One region of the Streptomyces sp. NBC_01283 genome, then DNA from elsewhere that is predicted to be linked to it. Evidence: riboswitches for the same ligand, from Rfam matches in the RefSeq annotation. Region 1 holds a riboswitch; each other region holds the start of a gene.
What was found. A riboswitch is a leader RNA that binds a small molecule or an ion and turns the genes downstream of it on or off. The one in region 1 is predicted to bind cobalamin.

Region 1 (6,136 bases):
CGGCCCGCCGGCGCTTTCAGGGCCGCGTTGCTGGCGAACCGGCCCGCGGCGACGGCGGCTGCGCCGCCCATGAGGGCGGTCGTGACGGCGGTGACGGCCGTTGCCGTCGCTTTGGCTGGGCGCACCTGCCCAGTGTCCGGCCCTGACGGGTCCTGGGCCAGTGGGCGGGGCCCGCGGGGTGATGTCAGTTCGTCCGCGGCGTCACGGGCTCGCCCCCGGGCGTCCGGAGGCGGAGCCGCTGCCGTGTCACCGCTTTCCGTAGCCCCGCAGTCTGTCCGCCGCTTCCCTGAGCTGCCCCGCGGACAGGAGGCTCGGGGCGTGGCCGGGCACGGAGCTGGCCGTCAGCCAGAGGCGGGACATCCACTCCAGCTGCGCCGTGCGGTCGTACGCCTGGTCCAGGGTGTCCCCGTAGGTGATGGTTCCGTGGTTCTGGAGCAGGCAGCCGGTGCGCTCCCTGAGGGCCCGGAGCATGTTCTCGGCCAGCTCGTCCGAGCCGTACGGCGCATACCGGGCGACCCGGACCGGGCCGCCGAGGGCGGCCGTCATGTAGTGGATGGGCGGGAGTTCCGGGACCAGGGTGGAGACGGCGGTGGCGTGCACCGCGTGGGTGTGGACCACGGCTCCGGCGTGCGTGGTGCGGTAGACCGCCAGGTGCATGGGCAGTTCGCTGGTCGGGGCGAGGTCGCCGAAGAGCTGGTTGCCGTCCGCGTCGACACCGACCGCGTCCCGCGCCGTCAGGCGGTCGTACGGCACCCCGCTGGGGGTGACGAGGATCGTGCCGCCGACGCGCACCGAGACATTGCCCGAGGTGCCGACCACCAGACCGTCCGCCACCGTTCTGCGGGCCGCCGCCACCAGCTCTTCCCACGCCCGCTCCATCGCACCCTGCCGGCCTTCGTCGCCTTCGCCCCGCTGCTCCGTCATGCGGTGATCCTGCCAGCAGCCCTCGCCGGGATTCCGGTTTCGGCCACGGGCAGGCCGAGAAGGCGCCCCTCTGCGCCACCACCCCTACGGGGTGATCAGGATCTCTCCAACGGATCGCCGGACCGCTGAAGAGGTTCGCCCGGGGGCGGCCGGGCACGGGCCAGGCACCCCAGAAGCCCGGAATCCAGGCTTCCGGCCGCCGCTCCGGGCGATCTTCGTCAGGGCCCCGGCACAACCGGAGTGACAGTGCCGCGCATTGGGTCACCGCACGGCCCGACCCAGTTCACTTTCCGTTCACCCACATTGCCTACGTTCCACTTGCCACTGACGTCCAACAGAAGCCTGGGTAAATGGAACACATCACGCTTCTCCTCGGGATCGTGATCGTTACCGCTCTCGTGTTCGACTTCACGAACGGTTTCCACGACACAGCCAACGCGATGGCGACCACCATCTCGACTGGCGCTCTCAAGCCCAAGACGGCGGTGGCCATGTCCGCCGTGCTGAACCTCGTCGGCGCTTTCCTCTCCGTCGAAGTCGCCAAGACCATCTCCGGCGGCATCGTCAACGAGGACGGACTGAAGACAGAGGTGATCTTCGCGGCCCTGGTCGGCGCGATCCTCTGGAATCTGCTGACCTGGCTGGTGGGCCTGCCCTCCAGTTCCTCCCACGCACTCTTCGGCGGCCTCATCGGCGCCGCTGTCATGTCGATGGGCTGGTCGTCGATCAACGGCGGCACCGTCGTCACCAAGATCCTGATCCCCGCGATCGCCGCGCCCCTGGTGGCCGGCATCGCCGCGACGCTGGCCACGCGCCTGACGTACCGCATCGGGCGCAACACCGACACCAGGGCGACCGCCAAGGGCTACCGCACCGGTCAGATCGCCTCCGCCGGCCTCGTCTCGCTGGCGCACGGCACGAACGACGCGCAGAAGACCATGGGCATCATCACGCTCGCCCTGATCACCGGCGGCGTCCTGAACCCGGGTGCCAACCCCCCGATGTGGGTCATCGTCTCGGCCGGTGTCGCCATCGCGCTCGGCACGTACCTCGGCGGCTGGCGCATCATCCGCACCATGGGCAAGGGCCTCACGGACCTCGCGCCGCAGCAGGGCTTCGCCGCCCAGACCAGCGCCGCGACCGCGATCCTCGCCTCCTCGCACATCGGCTTCTCGCTCTCCACCACCCAGGTCTGCTCGGGCGCCGTGATGGGCGCGGGCCTCGGCCGCAAGGGCGGCGTGGTCCGCTGGTCCACGGCGACCCGGATGTTCGTCGCCTGGGGCCTCACCCTGCCGGCCGCCGGTCTGGTCGGCGCGGGCGCGGAGTTCCTCACCAAGCAGGGCCCCTGGGGCGTCGCGGCGACCGCCGCGCTGCTGGTGGCCGGCTCGGCCGTGATCTGGGTGCTGTCCCGGCGCAACGCCGTCGACCACACGAACGTCACGAACGACGAGCCCGGCGCTCTCGACGCCGAGCCCGCCGGTGTCGTGACCACCGCGATCGCCGCCGTCAGTCCGCCGCCCACCGGGTCGGCCGTGACCAGCACCGACGTCGACCTCGTCAAGACCACCATCCCGGCCCCGACCAGCACCGTGGCGGACCCCGCCCGGCCCGCAACGGTGTAAGGAAAAGTCAGCATGGACATCGACTGGGCAGCTCTCGGCTCCGTCTTCGGAGTCAGCCTCGCGGTGACGGTGGCCCTGGTGGGCCTGTTCACCCTCGGCATCGTCGGCCTCGCCAAGCGCGAGGCGGCGACGTCCGGCGCCCCCTCGGCCGCGGGCGGCACCGCCGCGGCGGCACGCACGGGCGCGTACGTGTGCTTCGCGCTCTGCGCGGCGGCAGTGGCGTACGGGATCTATCTGATCGTCGCCTGACGACGGCGGTTCTCAGTGGGGTGCGGGACGCTTCGGCGTCCCGCACCCCACTTTTGTCCGTGGGCTCGGCAAGGAGCCGTCAGAGGCCCGGCTGTGGGCCTCAGCACACTCTCCCGTCGCAGGTCAACGGCGAGTTGACGGGCCTTCGCGGGCCGTGGTGGACTGCCGGAGCCAATACGGCAGCAGGAGAGGAAGCCGGTGCGAATCCGGCGCGGTCCCGCCACTGTCATCGAGGAACTGACTCCTCGGAAGCCAGGAACTCTCGCCGCCGATCACGTCGAACCAGGGCGCGGACACCCTGAGTGAGGACATATCGCCATGCGCGGCCGCCCATTGCCGGACCAGTTCCCGAGCGTGAGCTCTCCTCTCGGCACAACGGCCGGCTGAACCGATGCGTGCCGATCGCGACTTCGCGTACGGCGCCGCCGCCGGCCTCCTCGGTGACCTGTTCCTCGGCGATCCCCGCCGCGGGCATCCGGTCGCCGCGTTCGGGCGGGCCGCCGCTGCCGTCGAGCGTGTGCTGTGGCGTGACCACCGCGGGTGGGGCGCCCTGCATGCCGTGGTGTGTGCCGGAGGTGCGGCCGGTGCCGCCGTCCTGGCCTCTTCTCTCGTACGTGACTCGCGCGCCGCATCCGTCGCGCTGACCGCCGCCACCACCTGGGCCGTGGTCGGCGGCACCTCGCTGGGGCGTGAGGCGCGGGCCGTCGGCGGCGCGCTGGCCGCCGGGGACATCGAGGTGGCGCGGGAGCGGCTGCCGCATCTGTGCGGCCGGGACCCGCAGGCGCTGGACGCCGACGGCATCGCGCGCGCCGTGGTCGAGTCCGTCGCCGAGAACACCTCCGACGCCGTGGTCGGGGCGCTCGTGTGGGGCGCCGTCGGCGGCGTTCCCGGGCTCGTCGCCTTCCGGGCCGTCAACACCCTCGACGCCATGGTCGGGCACAAATCCGCGAGGTACCGGCGCTACGGCTGGGCCTCCGCGCGGCTCGACGACGTACTGGGGTGGCCCGGGGCCCGGCTCACCGCCGTGCTCGCGGCTGCCGCCGGGGACGCGCCGCGGGGAGCCCTGCGCGCCTGGCGCGGCGATGCGGCGAAGCATCCGAGCCCCAACGCGGGGCCCGTCGAGGCCTCCTTCGCCGGGGCGTTGGGCGTACGGCTCGGGGGGACGCTCTCGTACGCGGGGCGTGTCGAGCACCGACCTGTCCTCAACGAGGCCGGGCGGGGCGTCGAGGTCGCCGACATCGAGCGGGCCGTGAAGCTGTCGCGGCGGGTCGGGCTGCTGGCCCTGGGCGTCGCCGCGGCCGTGAGCACACTACGGAAAGGCAGGGCCTCATGAGCGGTGGACTGCTCGTCGCCGGGACGACGTCCGACGCGGGGAAGAGCGTCGTCACCGCCGGGATCTGCCGGTGGCTGGCCCGCAAGGGGGTCTCCGTCGCGCCCTTCAAGGCGCAGAACATGTCCCTCAACTCCTTCGTCACGCGCGAGGGTGCCGAGATCGGGCGGGCCCAGGCCATGCAGGCGCAGGCCGCCCGGGTCGAGCCGAGCGCGCTGATGAACCCCGTGCTGCTCAAGCCGGGCAGCGACCGCAGCAGCCAGGTCGTCCTGATGGGCAAGCCCGTGGGCGAGATGAGCGCCAGGGGCTACCACGGAGGGCGGCAGGAAGCGCTGCTCTCCACCGTCGTGGGATGCCTGGAGGAACTTCGGGGCAGCTATGACGCCGTGATCTGTGAAGGCGCGGGCAGTCCCGCCGAGATCAATCTGCGGCGTACGGACATCGTGAACATGGGGATCGCGCGGGCCGCCCGCTTCCCCGTGGTCGTGGTGGGAGACATCGACCGCGGGGGCGTCTTCGCCTCCTTCTTCGGGACCACCGCGCTGCTGAGCGCCCAGGACCAGGAGCTGGTCGCCGGGTACCTCGTCAACAAGTTCCGGGGCGACGTCTCGCTGCTCGAACCGGGGCTCGACATGCTCCATGAGCTCACCGGGCGGCGGACGTTCGGTGTGCTGCCGTTCCAGCACGGCCTCGGCATCGACGAGGAGGACGGGCTCCGGGTGTCCCTGCGGGGCGCCGTGCGGGAGTCCGTGGTCGCTCCCCCGATCGGTGCGGACGTGCTGCGGGTCGCCGTCTGTGCCGTACCGCTGATGTCGAACTTCACGGACGTGGACGCGCTGGCCGCCGAACCGGGCGTCGTCGTGCGGTTCGTGGACCGGGCCGAGGAACTCGTCGACGCCGACCTGGTGATCGTCCCCGGCACGCGCGGGACCGTGCGTGCCCTGGAGTGGCTGCGCGAACGCGGCCTCGCGGACGCCATCGCCCGGCGTGCCGCCGAGGGGCGGCCCGTGCTCGGGATCTGCGGCGGCTTCCAGGTGCTCGGCGAGCACATCGAGGACGACGTCGAGTCGCGGGCGGGCGCCGTGGACGGGCTCGGACTGCTGCCCGTGCGCGTCCGGTTCGAGCGGGAGAAGACCCTCGCGCGGCCCGTCGGCGAGGCCCTCGGAGAACCCGTCGAGGGGTACGAGATCCATCACGGCGTCGCTCAGATCCTGGGCGGAGAGCCCTTCCTGGACGGCTGCCGTGTCGGCGAGGTGTGGGGCACGCACTGGCACGGCTCGCTGGAGAGCGACGCGTTCCGGCGGCGTTTCCTCACCGAGGTGGCCCGCGCCGCCGGGCGCCGATTCGTGCCCGCGCCCGACACCAGCTTCGGCGCACTGCGCGAGGAGCAGCTCGACCTGCTCGGCGACCTGATCGAAGGGCACGCGGACACGGACGCGCTGCTCAGCCTGATCGAGACCGGCGCACCCGCCGGTCTCCCCTTCATCGCACCGGGGGCACCCTCATGACCGTCCTGCTTCTGTCCACCGCCGACACGGACCTCCTTGCCGCCCGTGCCTCCGGCGCCCCCTACCGCATCGGCAACCCGACCCGGGTCGACGTGCAGGACGAGCTGCCCGCGCTGATCGAGGGCGCGGACGTCGCCGTCGTACGCCTGCTCGGCGGCAAGCGTGCCTGGGAGGACGGGCTCGCGGCGCTGAAGGCCGCCGGGATCCCGACGGTGCTGCTCGGCGGCGAGGCCGTGCCGGACGCGGAGCTGATGGCCGAGTCGACCGTGCACGCGGGGTCGGTGGCGGAAGCCCTGCGGTATCTCGTCGAGGGCGGCGCGGAGAACCTGCGTGAGCTGGTGCGGTTCCTCAAGGAGGACGTCCTCGCGGCGGGACCCGCGCGCTCCGGTGACGCCCATGAGCGGCAGAGCGCCGAGCCGAAGAAGATGCCCGAGTACGGGGTGCACGGCACGCGCCCGTTCGTCGAGGGCCGGCCGACCGTGGGGGTGCTCTTCTACCGGGCG
Region 2 (6,136 bases), 5.7 Mb from region 1:
CGACTGGACCCAGCCGTGCTGCGTGGCGAGATAGCCGGTGAGTTGCTCGGCGAAGTACTGCACCATGTCGTTGCGTTCGGGCTCGCCGTGCACCAGGACGTCGATGCCCGCCTTCTCCTGGAAGGTGAGGACGTCGCGGATCTCCGAGCGGATCCGCTCCTCGTAGCCGTGCGTGTCGATGCGGCCCGCTCGCAAGTCGGCGCGTGCGGTGCGCAGTTCGGTGGTCTGCGGGAACGAGCCGATGGTCGTCGTGGGCAGTTGCGGCAGCCCCAGGCGGGCTCGCTGGGCCGCCGCGCGCTCCGGGTAGGCGTGGGCGCGGCGGGCGTCGGACGGGGTGACGGCGGCGACGCGGGAGCGTACCGCCGGGTCGTGGGTGAGGGACGACCCCGAGCGGGACGCCAGGTCGGCCCGGTTGGCGGACAGTTCGGCGGTGATGGCGCCCGTGCCCCGGGCGAGGCCGCGGGCCAGCGTGGCGATCTCGGCGGTCTTCTGCCGGGCGAAGGCCAGCCAGCGGGCGACCTGCGGGTCGATGTCCCGCTCGGCGGTGGAGTCCAGCGGGACGTGAAGCAGCGAGCAGGACGCGGAGACGTCGACCCGGTCGGCGAGGCCCAGGAGCGTGCCCAGTGTGGCCAGGGACTTCTCCAGGTCGTTGATCCAGATGTTGCGGCCGTTGACGACGCCCGCGACCAGACGCCTGCCGGGCAGCCCGCCGACGGCGGCGAGATCCTGGAGCTGGCCGGCGGCGGCCTCCGTGAAGTCCAGGGCGAGGCCCTCGACGGGCGCCTTGGCGAGCACGGGCAGTGCGTCGCCGAGCCTGCCGAAGTAGGAGGCGATCAGGAGCTGGGGGCGGTCGGTGAGGGCGCCCAGGTCGCGGTAGGCGCGGGCGGCGGCGTTGAGTTCCGCCGGGGTGCGGTCCTGGACCAGGGCGGGCTCGTCCAACTGCACCCACTCGGCGCCCGCGGCACGCAGATCGGCGAGGACCTCGGCGTACACGGGCAGCAGCCGGTCGAGGAGCGTGAGCGGCTCGAAGTCGGCGGCCACGCCGGGCGCGGGCTTGGCGAGCAGCAGATAGGTCACCGGGCCCACGAGGACCGGGCGCGCGGCGAGGCCCACGGCGACGGCCTCCTTGAGCTCGGCGACCTGCTTGGCGGAGTCGGCGGTGAAGACGGTGTCGGGGCCGAGCTCCGGCACGAGGTAGTGGTAGTTGGTGTCGAACCACTTGGTCATCTCGAGCGGCGCCACGTCCTGGGTGCCGCGGGCCATCGCGAAGTACCCGTCGAGGGCGTCGGTGTCGACGGCCTCGCGGTGCCGCTGCGGGACGGCCCCGACCATGACGCTGGCGTCCAGGACATGGTCGTAGTACGAGAAGTCGCCCGTCGGTACTTCGTGGATGCCCGCGTCGGCGAGCTGCCGCCAGGTGGACCGGCGCAGCATCGCCGCGGTCTCCCGGAGGGCGTCGGCGGTGACGCGGCCCTTCCAATAGCCCTCGACGGCCTTCTTCAGCTCCCGGTCGGGGCCCTGGCGGGGGTAGCCGTACACGGTGGCCCGTGCTGCCGCGGCTGCGGACTTCGCTGTCACGGAAATCTCCTTCGCGAGATGACTCCTGAGAATCCCGGGGACGGGACACGGACGCGAAGGGATGACGGACCGGGCGGACCGGACGCGCGCCACCGGCGCGGTGCTCCACCTGATCTGTACGCCGACCCGCCCACGAGGTCACCGGGATGTCCGCACATGAGGGATCACGTACGGGCAACGGGCAGGTCTTCGGACTCGCGGGCACACCTGCCGAGGCAGGTTCCTACTGACCGTCGCTTCCCGGGTCCGCGACGGACCCAGTGCGTATGACGGCGGTCGTTCCCACTCACCGCTGCGGGGCAGTCCCGGATTTCCACCGGGTTCCCTCTTGCGACGCGTCTGCCTGGCGGGCAGGGCGAACCAGCTGCACCCATCAGGCTAGAGGGTGGTCGGCGTCTTGGGCAGTACTGATCACATTCCGGACCGTGAGGTGAGACACGGAGCCACCCGGCGGTGGGGACACCGCCCGGAGGTCTTATTGCACATGGCTTGCAACTACACTTCCCACGCAGAAAGTCTGTGGGTGAAGGAGATGCCGGTGGCAGCGGGGCGCATTGTGCTGGGGATCGAGTCGTCCTGCGACGAGACCGGAGCGGGGATCGTCTCGCAGGGGCGGCTGCTCGCCCATGCGGTGGCGTCCAGCATGGACGAGCACGCCCGGTTCGGCGGCGTGGTTCCCGAGATCGCCGCACGAGCGCATCTGCACGCGTTCACCCCGGTCGTCCAAAACGCCCTCGACCAGGCGGACCTGAAGCTGTCCGACATCGGAGCGGTGGCGGTCACCACGGGTCCCGGCCTGTCCGGCGCGCTGCAGGTCGGCCTCGCGGGGGCGAAGACCCTCGCGTACGCGCTCGACGTCCCGTTGTACGGCGTGCACCACCTGGCCGGGCATGTCGCCGCCGACACGCTGGAGCACGGCCCGCTGCCCGATCCCTGCGTGGTCCTGATCGTCTCCGGCGGGCACACCTCGCTGCTGCTCGTCCGGGACCTGGCGCGCGATCCCATCGTGCACCTGGGGGACACCCTGGACGACGCGGCGGGCGAGTGCTTCGACAAGGCCGCCCGCGTCTTCGGCCTGCCCTACCCGGGCGGCCCCGCCATCGACCGCGCGGCCCGCAGCGGTGATCCGCGCGCGGTCGCCTTCCCGCGCCCGCTCACCGGACCGAAGGACGCCCCGTACGCCTTCTCCTTCTCCGGACTCAAGACCGCCGCCGCGCGCTGGGCCGAGGGGCACGCGGGGCGCGAGCTGCCGGTGGCCGACGGCGCGGCCTCGCTCCAGGAGGCCGTCGCGGACGTACTGACCCGCAAGGCGCTGGCCGCCTGCCGCGATCACGGCGTCCGCACCCTCGTCGTGGTCGGCGGTGTCGCCGCGAACTCGCGGGTGCGTGTGCTCGCCGAGGAGCGGTGCGCGGCCGAAGGTGTGCGGCTGCGCGTGCCCCCGATGACCCTGTGCACGGACAACGGTGCGATGATCGCCGCCGTCGGCGACCTGCTCGTACGGGCCGGGGCCGAGCCCGCCCCCTGGGACGTGTCGGTCGACCCGTCCGCCCCTCTGACGTACGCGGCCCTGCGGCCGGGGGCGGCCGCGGCGAGGGCCGCCTGATGGCGGCGGTCGTCCGGCTACTGCGGGGCCATCAACTCCTCGCGTACGGCGCCGCCTTGCGCACCGTCTACGCCGATGCCTTCCGTGTGCCGCCCTGGCACGAGGACGAGGAGAGGGTGGCGGAATTCATGGTCCGGCTCGGCGACGACGTACGCCGTCCCGGGTTCACCGCGGTGATCGCACTGGAGGGGACGGACGTCGTCGGCTTCACCACCGGGTGGACCACGCCCGAGCCCTTTCCCGCCGACCGCTGCTATCCGCAGGCGGCGGCCGGACTCGGCGCCGGGCGCGCCCGGTCGTGGCTGTGCGGGGCCCGTGAGATAGACGAACTCGCCGTGCACCCTGCGGCGCAGGGCACCGGAATCGGAGCCGCCCTGCTGGCGGCGATGGCCGAAGGCGCTCCCGACGACCGTGTCTGGCTGCTGACTTCGGTCCGGTCGGCGCAGGCCATGGGCTTCTACGAGCGCCAGGGCTGGACCCAGGCGACCCACCCCTCACCCGACGGCAAAGGCGTCGTCGTCTTCCTCGGGCCCCGCCACCCCGCCCGGACGCTCGCGGTGCTGCGCGGCGGGGAGGCGGCGGTCTCCCGCGAAACGTGGCCCGTTTCGGGTGTGCACGAGCCGATGCACAGGGGTTGATCAGGGGCGTACGCCCCTGGTCGTGTGCGCTCGCGCGTGCCACAGGTGGGGCGACCCCACAAGTTGTCAGGAAACTCGGATGCGCACTATGGTCACCACGCCTTGGTGCTCGGGAAATCCGGTGTGATGCCGGTGCGGCCCTCGCCACTGTGATCGGGAAGTCCGGCTCCAGCCCTCGCGGCAGCCACTGGGTGCACACGCACCCGGGAAGGCGGAGTCCGGTCGGTACGACCCGTCAGCCAGGAGACCGGCCAAGGCGCGTTGTCCATCCACGAGGTGCTGGAGAGGGTCTGCTTAGCCATGCACATTGCCGAGGGTTTCCTCCCACCGGCGCACGCGATCGCCTGGGGTGTAGCGTCCGCGCCGTTCGTCGTCCACGGAGTCCGCTCCCTGACCCGTGAGGTCAAGGAGCACCCTGAGAGCACGTTGCTCCTGGGCGCCTCCGGAGCCTTCACTTTTGTCCTTTCCGCACTGAAAATCCCTTCCGTCACGGGCAGTTGCTCGCACCCGACGGGCACCGGGCTCGGCGCGATCCTGTTCCGGCCGCCGATCATGACGGTGCTCGGCACCATCACACTGCTGTTCCAGGCCCTGCTGCTCGCCCACGGCGGACTCACCACACTCGGCGCCAACGTCTTCTCCATGGCGATCGTCGGGCCATGGGCCGGATACGCCGTCTACCGCCTCCTGAAGCGGTTCGACGCGCCGCTCATGGTCGCCGTGTTCTTCGGCGCGTTCGTCGCCGACCTGTCCACGTACTGCGTCACCAGCGTCCAGCTCGCCCTGGCCTTCCCGGACCCCAGCAGCGGATTCGTCGGCGCCCTGGGCAAGTTCGGCGGCATCTTCGCCGTCACGCAGATCCCCCTCGCGGTGAGCGAGGGACTGCTCACCGTGCTGGTGATGCGGCTGCTCGTGCAGTCGAGCAAGGGCGAGCTCACACGGCTCGGCGTCCTGCTGCAGGGGAAGAAGACGGACACGAAGACGGAGTCGGGGGCCAGCGCCTGATGAGCCGGAACGCGAAGATCAACACTCTGCTCCTCGTCATCGTCGCCGCGCTCGCCGTGCTGCCGTTGGCGCTCGGCCTCGGCGACGACAAGAAGGAGCCGTTCACCGGGTCCGACTCCCAGGCCGAGACCGCGATCACCGAGAACAAGCCGGACTATGAGCCGTGGTTCTCGCCGCTGTACGAACCCCCCTCCGGGGAGATCGAGTCGGCGCTCTTCGCGCTGCAGGCGGCGCTGGGCGCGGGCGTCCTCGCGTACTACTTCGGTCTGCGCAGGGGGCGCCGGCAGGGCGCGGAGATCGCGTCGGCGAAGGAAGCCCCCGCGAAGAGGACCGCAGAAGGAACCGCGGAAGGAACCGCGGAACGGACCGCCGACGTGGACAGCACCCGGACCACGACCGAGCAGGTCTGATCCCGCGTGCTGCCCATCGACGCGGCGGCGCACAGCAGTCGCTGGCGCCGCCGCCACCCCGTGGACAAAGCCGTGCTCGGGCTCGGCCTCACCGTCCTTGCCGTCTCCCTGCCGCCCTGGCCGGGCGCCGCCCTCGTGCTCGTCGCCGCGCTCGCCGTGCTGCTCGGACCGGCCGGTGTGCCGCCCCGAAAACTGTGGCGCGCCTACCGCGTGCCGCTCGGCTTCTGCGTCACCGGCGCCCTGACCCTCATCGTCCAACTCGGCGGGCCCGAAGGGTTCGTCACGCTCGCCGATGGCGGCCCCGCGCGAGCGGGCGGTCTGCTCCTGCGCACGTCGGCGGCCTCGCTGGGCGTCCTGCTTTTCGCCTTCACCACACCCATGTCGGACCTGCTGCCCCGCCTGGTGAAGGCGGGCGTGCCGGCACCCGTCGTCGACGTGGCCCTCGTCATGTACCGGATGAGCTTCCTGCTCCTGGACTCCATGAGCCGGATCCGGCAGGCGCAGGCCGCGCGGCTCGGCCACACCACCCGTGCCGCGACCTGGCGTTCCCTCGGCGGCCTCGGGGCCACCGCGTTCGTACGGGCCTTCGACCGGGCGACCCGGCTGCAGGCCGGGCTCGCCGGACGCGGGTACGACGGAACCCTGCGGGTGCTCGTGCCGGAGGCCCGGATCTCCCGGCGCTTCGTGACCGCGAGCGCGGTCCTTCTCACGGGCCTCGCGGCCCTCACCCTCGTACTGAAATGGCTTCTTCCATGAAGGCTTCCTCCCTGAGCGAGCCGCGCGCCTCCAGCGATCCGAGCGGGCCCCTGGTCGCTCTGCGCGCCGCTTCCTACGCGTACGAAGACGGGCCCACCGTGCTCAGCGGCCTGGACTTCGACGTCATCGAGGGGCGCGCCCTCGCG
Region 3 (6,136 bases), 3.7 Mb from region 1:
TCTTCCAGCAGCGCGCCAACTACCAGGACGCCATCGACGCGGGCAAGATCCTGCCGCCCGCCAAGACCATGGACGACATGCATACCGTTGTCACCAACTCCACCGTGGACGGCGTCCTTTCGGCCGTGCTCGCGCTGCTCATCGTCATCGTGATCGCGGACGCCGCCCGGATCTGCGTGAAGCACGTCCGCAACCCGCAGTCGACGCCGCTGAGCGAGGCCGAGTACGTGGAGTCCGGACTGACCGCTCCGGCCGGGCTCATCCCGACCCAGGAGGAGAAGGCGGAGCTCACGAAATGACCTGGGTGCTGCGGGGGCTGCGCTGGGTCCGTTGGTACGCGCGGGAGTTGACCGACGAGTCCGCGTACGACCGGTATGTGGAGCACGCGCACAAGACGCATCCGGGGGCATCCGTGCCCTCCCGGAGGGAGTTCGAGCGAATGCGGACGGACCGGCAGGAGTCAGACCCGCGGCAGGGGTTCCGCTGCTGCTGAGCAGGCGCGTTGACCCATCCGGCACCCGTCCGGTATCCGGACGGGGGTTCCATAGATCAATCCTCTCGCTTAGATTTCCCGCACGTTAAAGGTGGGATAAGCGAGGGAGCGGAGCCGCGAAGTGTCAGATGCGCCTGAAGTGAGCAGACCGGTGGTCACGCCGGTCCGCGTGGTCATTGCCCTCTGTCTCGTCGCGCCGTTCGTGGCGATGCTCTGGGTGAGCTCCTACGCGAAGGTCGACCCGACCTTCATCGGCATCCCGTTCTTCTACTGGTACCAGATGCTGTGGGTCCTCATCTCCACCGCGCTGACGATGATCGCCTACAAGCTGTGGCAGCGTGACCAGCGCGCCCGCAAGGCCGAGCAGGCCCAGGGGGGTGCGACCCGATGAACGTGCTCGCAGCGGACACGGGCGGCGTCAACGGCATCGCCCTCGCCGTCTTCATCTTCTTCTTCGCCGCCGTCACCGCGATGGGCTTCCTGGCCGCGCGCTGGCGCAAGGCCGAGACCGAGAGCCTGGACGAATGGGGCCTGGGCGGCCGCTCGTTCGGCACCTGGGTCACGTGGTTCCTGCTCGGCGGCGACCTGTACACGGCGTACACCTTCGTGGCCGTCCCGGCGGCGATCTACGCGGCGGGCGCGGCCGGCTTCTTCGCGGTGCCGTACACGATCCTCGTCTACCCGCTGATCTTCACCTTCCTGCCGCGTCTGTGGTCCGTCTCGCACAAGCACGGATACGTGACCACGTCCGACTTCGTGCGCGGGCGCTTCGGCTCGAAGGGGCTCTCGCTGGCCGTCGCGGTCACCGGCATCCTCGCCACGATGCCGTACATCGCGCTCCAGCTGGTCGGCATCCAGGCCGTGCTCGACGTCATGGGCGTCGGCGGCGGTCCGGACACCAACTGGTTCATCAAGGACCTGCCGCTCCTGATCGCGTTCGCGGTGCTCGCCGCGTACACGTACTCGTCCGGTCTGCGCGCTCCCGCGCTGATCGCGTTCGTGAAGGACGGTCTGATCTATCTGGTCATCGCCGTCGCGATCATCTACATCCCGATCAAGCTCGGCGGGTTCGACGAGATCTTCCGGGCGGCGAGCGACAAGTTCTCGGCGACGAACGAGGCGGCGGGCAAGCCCGTCGCGGGCCTCGCGCCGGGCGAGGCCGGGCAGTGGACGTACGCCACGCTCGCGCTCGGCTCCGCGCTCGCGCTGTTCATGTATCCCCACTCGATCACGGCGACGCTCTCCTCCAAGAGCCGCGACGTGATCCGCCGCAACACCACGATCCTGCCGCTCTATTCGCTGATGCTGGGCCTGCTCGCGCTGCTCGGCTTCATGGCGATCGCGGCCGGGGTGAAGGTGGAGAACGGGCAGCTGGCGATTCCGCAGCTGTTCGAGAACATGTTCCCCGACTGGTTCACGGGCGTCGCGTTCGCGGCGATCGGCATCGGCGCGCTCGTGCCGGCGGCCATCATGTCGATCGCGGCCGCGAATCTCTTCACGAGGAACATCTACAAGGACTTCCTCAAGCCGGACGCGACTCCGCAGCAGGAGATGAAGATCTCCAAGCTGGTCTCGCTCCTGGTGAAGGTCGGCGCGCTCGCCTTCGTCCTCACCATGGACAAGACGGTCGCGATCAACTTCCAGCTCCTGGGCGGCATCTGGATCCTGCAGACGATGCCCGCGCTGGTCGGCGGCCTGTTCACGCGGTGGTTCCACCGCTGGGCGCTGCTCGCCGGCTGGGCGATCGGCATGATCTACGGAACGGTCGCCGCGTACGGTGTCGCGTCACCGACGCAGAAGCACTTCGGCGGCTCGTCCGACGAGATCCCCGGCATCGGCGAGATCGGCTACATCGGCCTCACGGCGTTCGTCCTGAACGTGGTGGTCACCGTGGTCATGACCTTCGTCCTGCGCGCCATGAAGGCCCCTGACGGCATCGACGAGACGTCTCCCGGGGACTACACGGCGGACGCGGGCGACCCGGGTGTCGTGGAGGAGCTGCCGCCGGCCACGGCGGGAGCGCCGGGCGGGCACTGAGGTTCCTCGTACGTGTGTGACACGGGCCGCCGGAGCAATCCGGCGGCCCGTTGCCGTGCGTGCGCCCTCATGGGGCCTTGTAGAGCTCCGTCCGGACCCGTGCCGCGGCCTTGGCCGCCGAGGAGATCGCCAGATCCTTGTGGGGGCCCGCGTCCACGAGCACGAGCACGCCGCCGACCCGCACCTCGACCTTGTAGTACGGGGTTTCGCCGTCGTGTTCGTCGTCGCCCTCGGTCCTCGTGGTCTCCAGGATCGCCTCGTCGCCGAGACCGGGCAGCTTCTCGGCCGTGTGGTGCTCCACCACCGGGGCCGCGTCGGTGTCGACGGTGACACTGGGGCACGCCTGGTGGAGCTGCCGGCGCAGTTCGACGTGACGCCCTGCCCGCCCGGCCCGCATCGAGACCAGACTCTGGGAGACGACGGGGTCGCCCTCGTCGGCCATCGCCCCGGGGAAGGGGCGGATGGTGTGGCCGGCACTGGCTCCGCGCAGGGAGAACAGTTCCCTGCTCGCCTTCGCGCCGGGAGCACAGGTGCCCCAGTCACCGCCTCCGTAATGCTGGTTGTAGAGCCCCGTGGTGGCGTTGAGCGTGTCGGCCCGCACCCCGACCGCCTTCGCGGGCAGCAGGGCGGCCTTCAGCTCGGCGTCCGTGAAGAGCTTGCGGGGGTCGGCTTCGCCGTCGACACCGGCGGCCGTGGTCGGCTTCGGGGTCCGTGTGTGCTCCGCCGTCGTCGCCCGACCGCCGTCCCCGCACCCGGTGAGCGCCAGCAGCAGTACGGCCGCACAACCCGCACCCAGCCCTCGCACGGCACCGCCCCCTGTTCGGCCTTCAGTTCGGCCGCCACCCTAGAGGACCGGAGGGGACAGCCGCTCCGACACAAGATGTGGGGCTGCCGCCCAGGGCCAGCACAAGATGTATGCTCGTGCTCGCTGTCGCCGCAGGGGAATCCGGTGCAAGTCCGGAACTGTCCCGCAACGGTGTACGAGTACGCATTTGTCGTGCTCTCAAGTCCGAAGACCTGTCGGCAGCGCGCCCGTTCCGACCGGTCCGGGTGCCAACGTCGTCCGGGCCTCGTGGAATGGGCTGGTGGACGCGGAGCGCAGCCCTGCCCAGGGGCGGGCGCCCGTGTGTCACTCATCCCTCCGCGGGCCCAGAGCCGAGCGAGGGAGTGCTCCACGTGACCATCGCGCCAGCCGAACCTGCGTCAGCGCAGACCACCGACGGTCAGCAGACCGCCGACGGCCCAGGAACCGCGCTGCTGCGTACCCTGACCGACCTCACCGCCGACCTCCCCGACGCCGACCCCGGCAGAGTCGCCGCCGCCGCGCTCCGCGGCCGCTCGGCCCGCGCGGACCTGGCTGAGCTGCGGGAGCTGGCGACCGAGGCGGCCGCGGGGCTCATCTCCGAGGACCCGACGTATTCGCAGCTCGCGGCCAGGCTGCTCAGTCTCAGCATCCGTGACGAGGCGGCGTCGCAGGGCGTGCGCTCCTTCTCCGATTCGGTCGCCGTGGGTCACCGCGAGGGCCTGATCGCGGACCGCACCGCCGCGTTCGTCACCGACCACGCGGAGCGCCTCGACGGTCTCGTGGAGGCCGCCCTGGAGGACGGCGCCGACTTCCGGTTCGGCTACTTCGGCCTGCGCACCCTGCACAGCCGCTATCTGCTCCGGCACCCGATCACCCGGCACGTCATCGAGACCCCGCAGCACTTCATGCTGCGCGTCGCGAGCGGCCTCGCCGAGGACGGCAGCGTCCGCGCCCTGGACGAGGTCGCCTCCCTGTACCGCCTGATGAGCCGCCTGGACTACCTGCCGTCCTCGCCGACACTCTTCAACTCCGGCACCCGGCACCCGCAGATGTCCTCCTGCTACCTCCTCGACTCGCCGCTGGACGAGCTGGACTCCATCTACGACCGCTACCACCAGGTCGCGCGCCTCTCCAAGCACGCGGGCGGCATCGGCCTCTCGTACTCCCGCGTCCGCGCCCGCGGTTCGCTGATCCGCGGCACGAACGGCCACTCCAACGGCATCGTGCCGTTCCTGAAGACGCTGGACGCCTCCGTCGCCGCCGTGAACCAGGGCGGGCGGCGCAAGGGCGCCGCCGCGGTCTACCTGGAGACCTGGCACTCCGACATCGAGGAGTTCCTGGAGCTGCGCGACAACACGGGTGAGGACCAGCGGCGCACGCACAACCTCAACCTCGCGCACTGGATCCCGGACGAGTTCATGCGCCGGGTCGCCGCCGACCAGGACTGGTCGCTGTTCTCGCCGGCCGACGTGCCCGAGTTCGTCGACCTGTGGGGCGACGAGTTCGACGCCGCCTACCGCAAGGCCGAGGCCGCCGGGCTCGCCCGCAAGACCATTCCGGCCCGCGATCTGTACGGCCGCATGATGCGCACCCTCGCGCAGACCGGCAACGGCTGGATGACGTTCAAGGACGCCGCCAACCGCACCGCCAACCAGACGGCGGAGCCCGGCCACACGGTCCACTCCTCCAACCTCTGCACGGAGATCCTGGAGGTGACGGACGACGGGGAGACGGCCGTCTGCAACCTGGGCTCGGTGAACCTCGGCGCGTTCGTGGACACGGACGCCGGTGACATCGACTGGCAGCGGCTCGACGAGACCGTCCGCACCGCCGTCACCTTCCTCGACCGCGTGGTCGACATCAACTTCTACCCGACCGAGCAGGCCGGGCGCTCCAACGCCAGGTGGCGTCCGGTGGGCCTGGGCGCCATGGGTCTGCAGGACGTCTTCTTCCAGCTGAAGCTGCCGTTCGACTCCCCCGCCGCGCGCGCCCTCTCCACCCGCATCGCCGAGCGGATCATGCTCGCCGCGTACGAGGCGTCCGCCGACCTCGCGGAGCGCAATGGCCCGCTGCCCGCCTGGGAGAAGACCCGCACCGCGCGCGGCGTCCTGCACCCCGACCACTACGGCGTCGAGCTGACCTGGCCGGAGCGCTGGGCCGCGCTGCGGGAACGTATCGCCGCGACCGGCATGCGCAACTCGCTGCTTCTCGCCATCGCGCCGACCGCCACCATCGCGTCCATCGCGGGCGTCTACGAGTGCATCGAGCCGCAGGTCTCCAACCTCTTCAAGCGCGAGACGCTGAGCGGTGAGTTCCTCCAGGTCAACTCCTACCTGGTGCAGGAGCTGAAACGGCTCGGCGTCTGGGACGCCCAGACCCGCGAGGCGCTGCGCGAGGCCAACGGCTCCGTGCAGGGCTTCAGCTGGATCCCGGCCGAGGTGCGCGACCTCTACCGCACCGCGTGGGAGATCCCGCAGCGCGGCCTGATCGACATGGCCGCCGCGCGCACGCCGTTCCTGGACCAGGCGCAGTCCCTGAACCTGTTCCTGGAGACGCCGACCATCGGCAAGCTCTCCTCGATGTACGCGTACGCCTGGCAGCAGGGTCTGAAGACCACGTACTACCTGCGTTCGCGCCCGGCTACCCGGATCGCCCGCGCGGCGGCGGGCAAAACCGAAGCCGCCGCCCCCGTGCCCCCGCAGGCAACCGCCGAAGAGGCTGTCGCCTGCTCCCTGGAAAACCCCGAGTCCTGCGAGGCCTGCCAGTAATGCCCACCCGTCACCCGACCACCACCCCCGATG

Region 2: it holds a riboswitch for cobalamin, as region 1 does, so the genes downstream of both, OG302_RS06205 (energy-coupling factor ABC transporter permease) here and OG302_RS31835 (cobalamin biosynthesis protein) in region 1, are expected to answer to the same signal.
Region 3: it holds a riboswitch for cobalamin, as region 1 does, so the genes downstream of both, OG302_RS15230 (ribonucleoside-diphosphate reductase subunit alpha) here and OG302_RS31835 (cobalamin biosynthesis protein) in region 1, are expected to answer to the same signal.

Annotation. Positions count from the first base shown of each region.
Region 1 is NZ_CP108430.1:7,029,075-7,035,210, reverse strand. It holds gene OG302_RS31855 (alpha/beta hydrolase) at 1-125, opposite strand, end outside; gene OG302_RS31850 (class II aldolase/adducin family protein) at 247-924, opposite strand; gene OG302_RS31845 (anion permease) at 1,275-2,546, shown strand; gene OG302_RS31840 (hypothetical protein) at 2,559-2,795, shown strand; cobalamin riboswitch at 2,936-3,078, shown strand; gene OG302_RS31835 (cobalamin biosynthesis protein) at 3,187-4,128, shown strand; gene OG302_RS31830 (cobyric acid synthase) at 4,125-5,633, shown strand; gene cobN (cobaltochelatase subunit CobN) at 5,630-6,136, shown strand, end outside.
Region 2 is NZ_CP108430.1:1,306,641-1,312,776, reverse strand. It holds gene metE (5-methyltetrahydropteroyltriglutamate--homocysteine S-methyltransferase) at 1-1,578, opposite strand, end outside; cobalamin riboswitch at 1,741-1,958, opposite strand; gene tsaD (tRNA (adenosine(37)-N6)-threonylcarbamoyltransferase complex transferase subunit TsaD) at 2,111-3,181, shown strand; gene OG302_RS06210 (GNAT family N-acetyltransferase) at 3,181-3,819, shown strand; cobalamin riboswitch at 3,892-4,090, shown strand; gene OG302_RS06205 (energy-coupling factor ABC transporter permease) at 4,120-4,824, shown strand; gene OG302_RS06200 (energy-coupling factor ABC transporter substrate-binding protein) at 4,824-5,234, shown strand; gene cbiQ (cobalt ECF transporter T component CbiQ) at 5,241-5,990, shown strand; gene OG302_RS06190 (energy-coupling factor ABC transporter ATP-binding protein) at 5,987-6,136, shown strand, end outside.
Region 3 is NZ_CP108430.1:3,370,091-3,376,226, forward strand. It holds gene OG302_RS15205 (carbon starvation CstA family protein) at 1-299, shown strand, start outside; gene OG302_RS15210 (YbdD/YjiX family protein) at 296-493, shown strand; gene OG302_RS15215 (DUF3311 domain-containing protein) at 615-884, shown strand; gene mctP (monocarboxylate uptake permease MctP) at 881-2,530, shown strand; gene OG302_RS15225 (hypothetical protein) at 2,598-3,335, opposite strand; cobalamin riboswitch at 3,433-3,570, shown strand; gene OG302_RS15230 (ribonucleoside-diphosphate reductase subunit alpha) at 3,707-6,103, shown strand.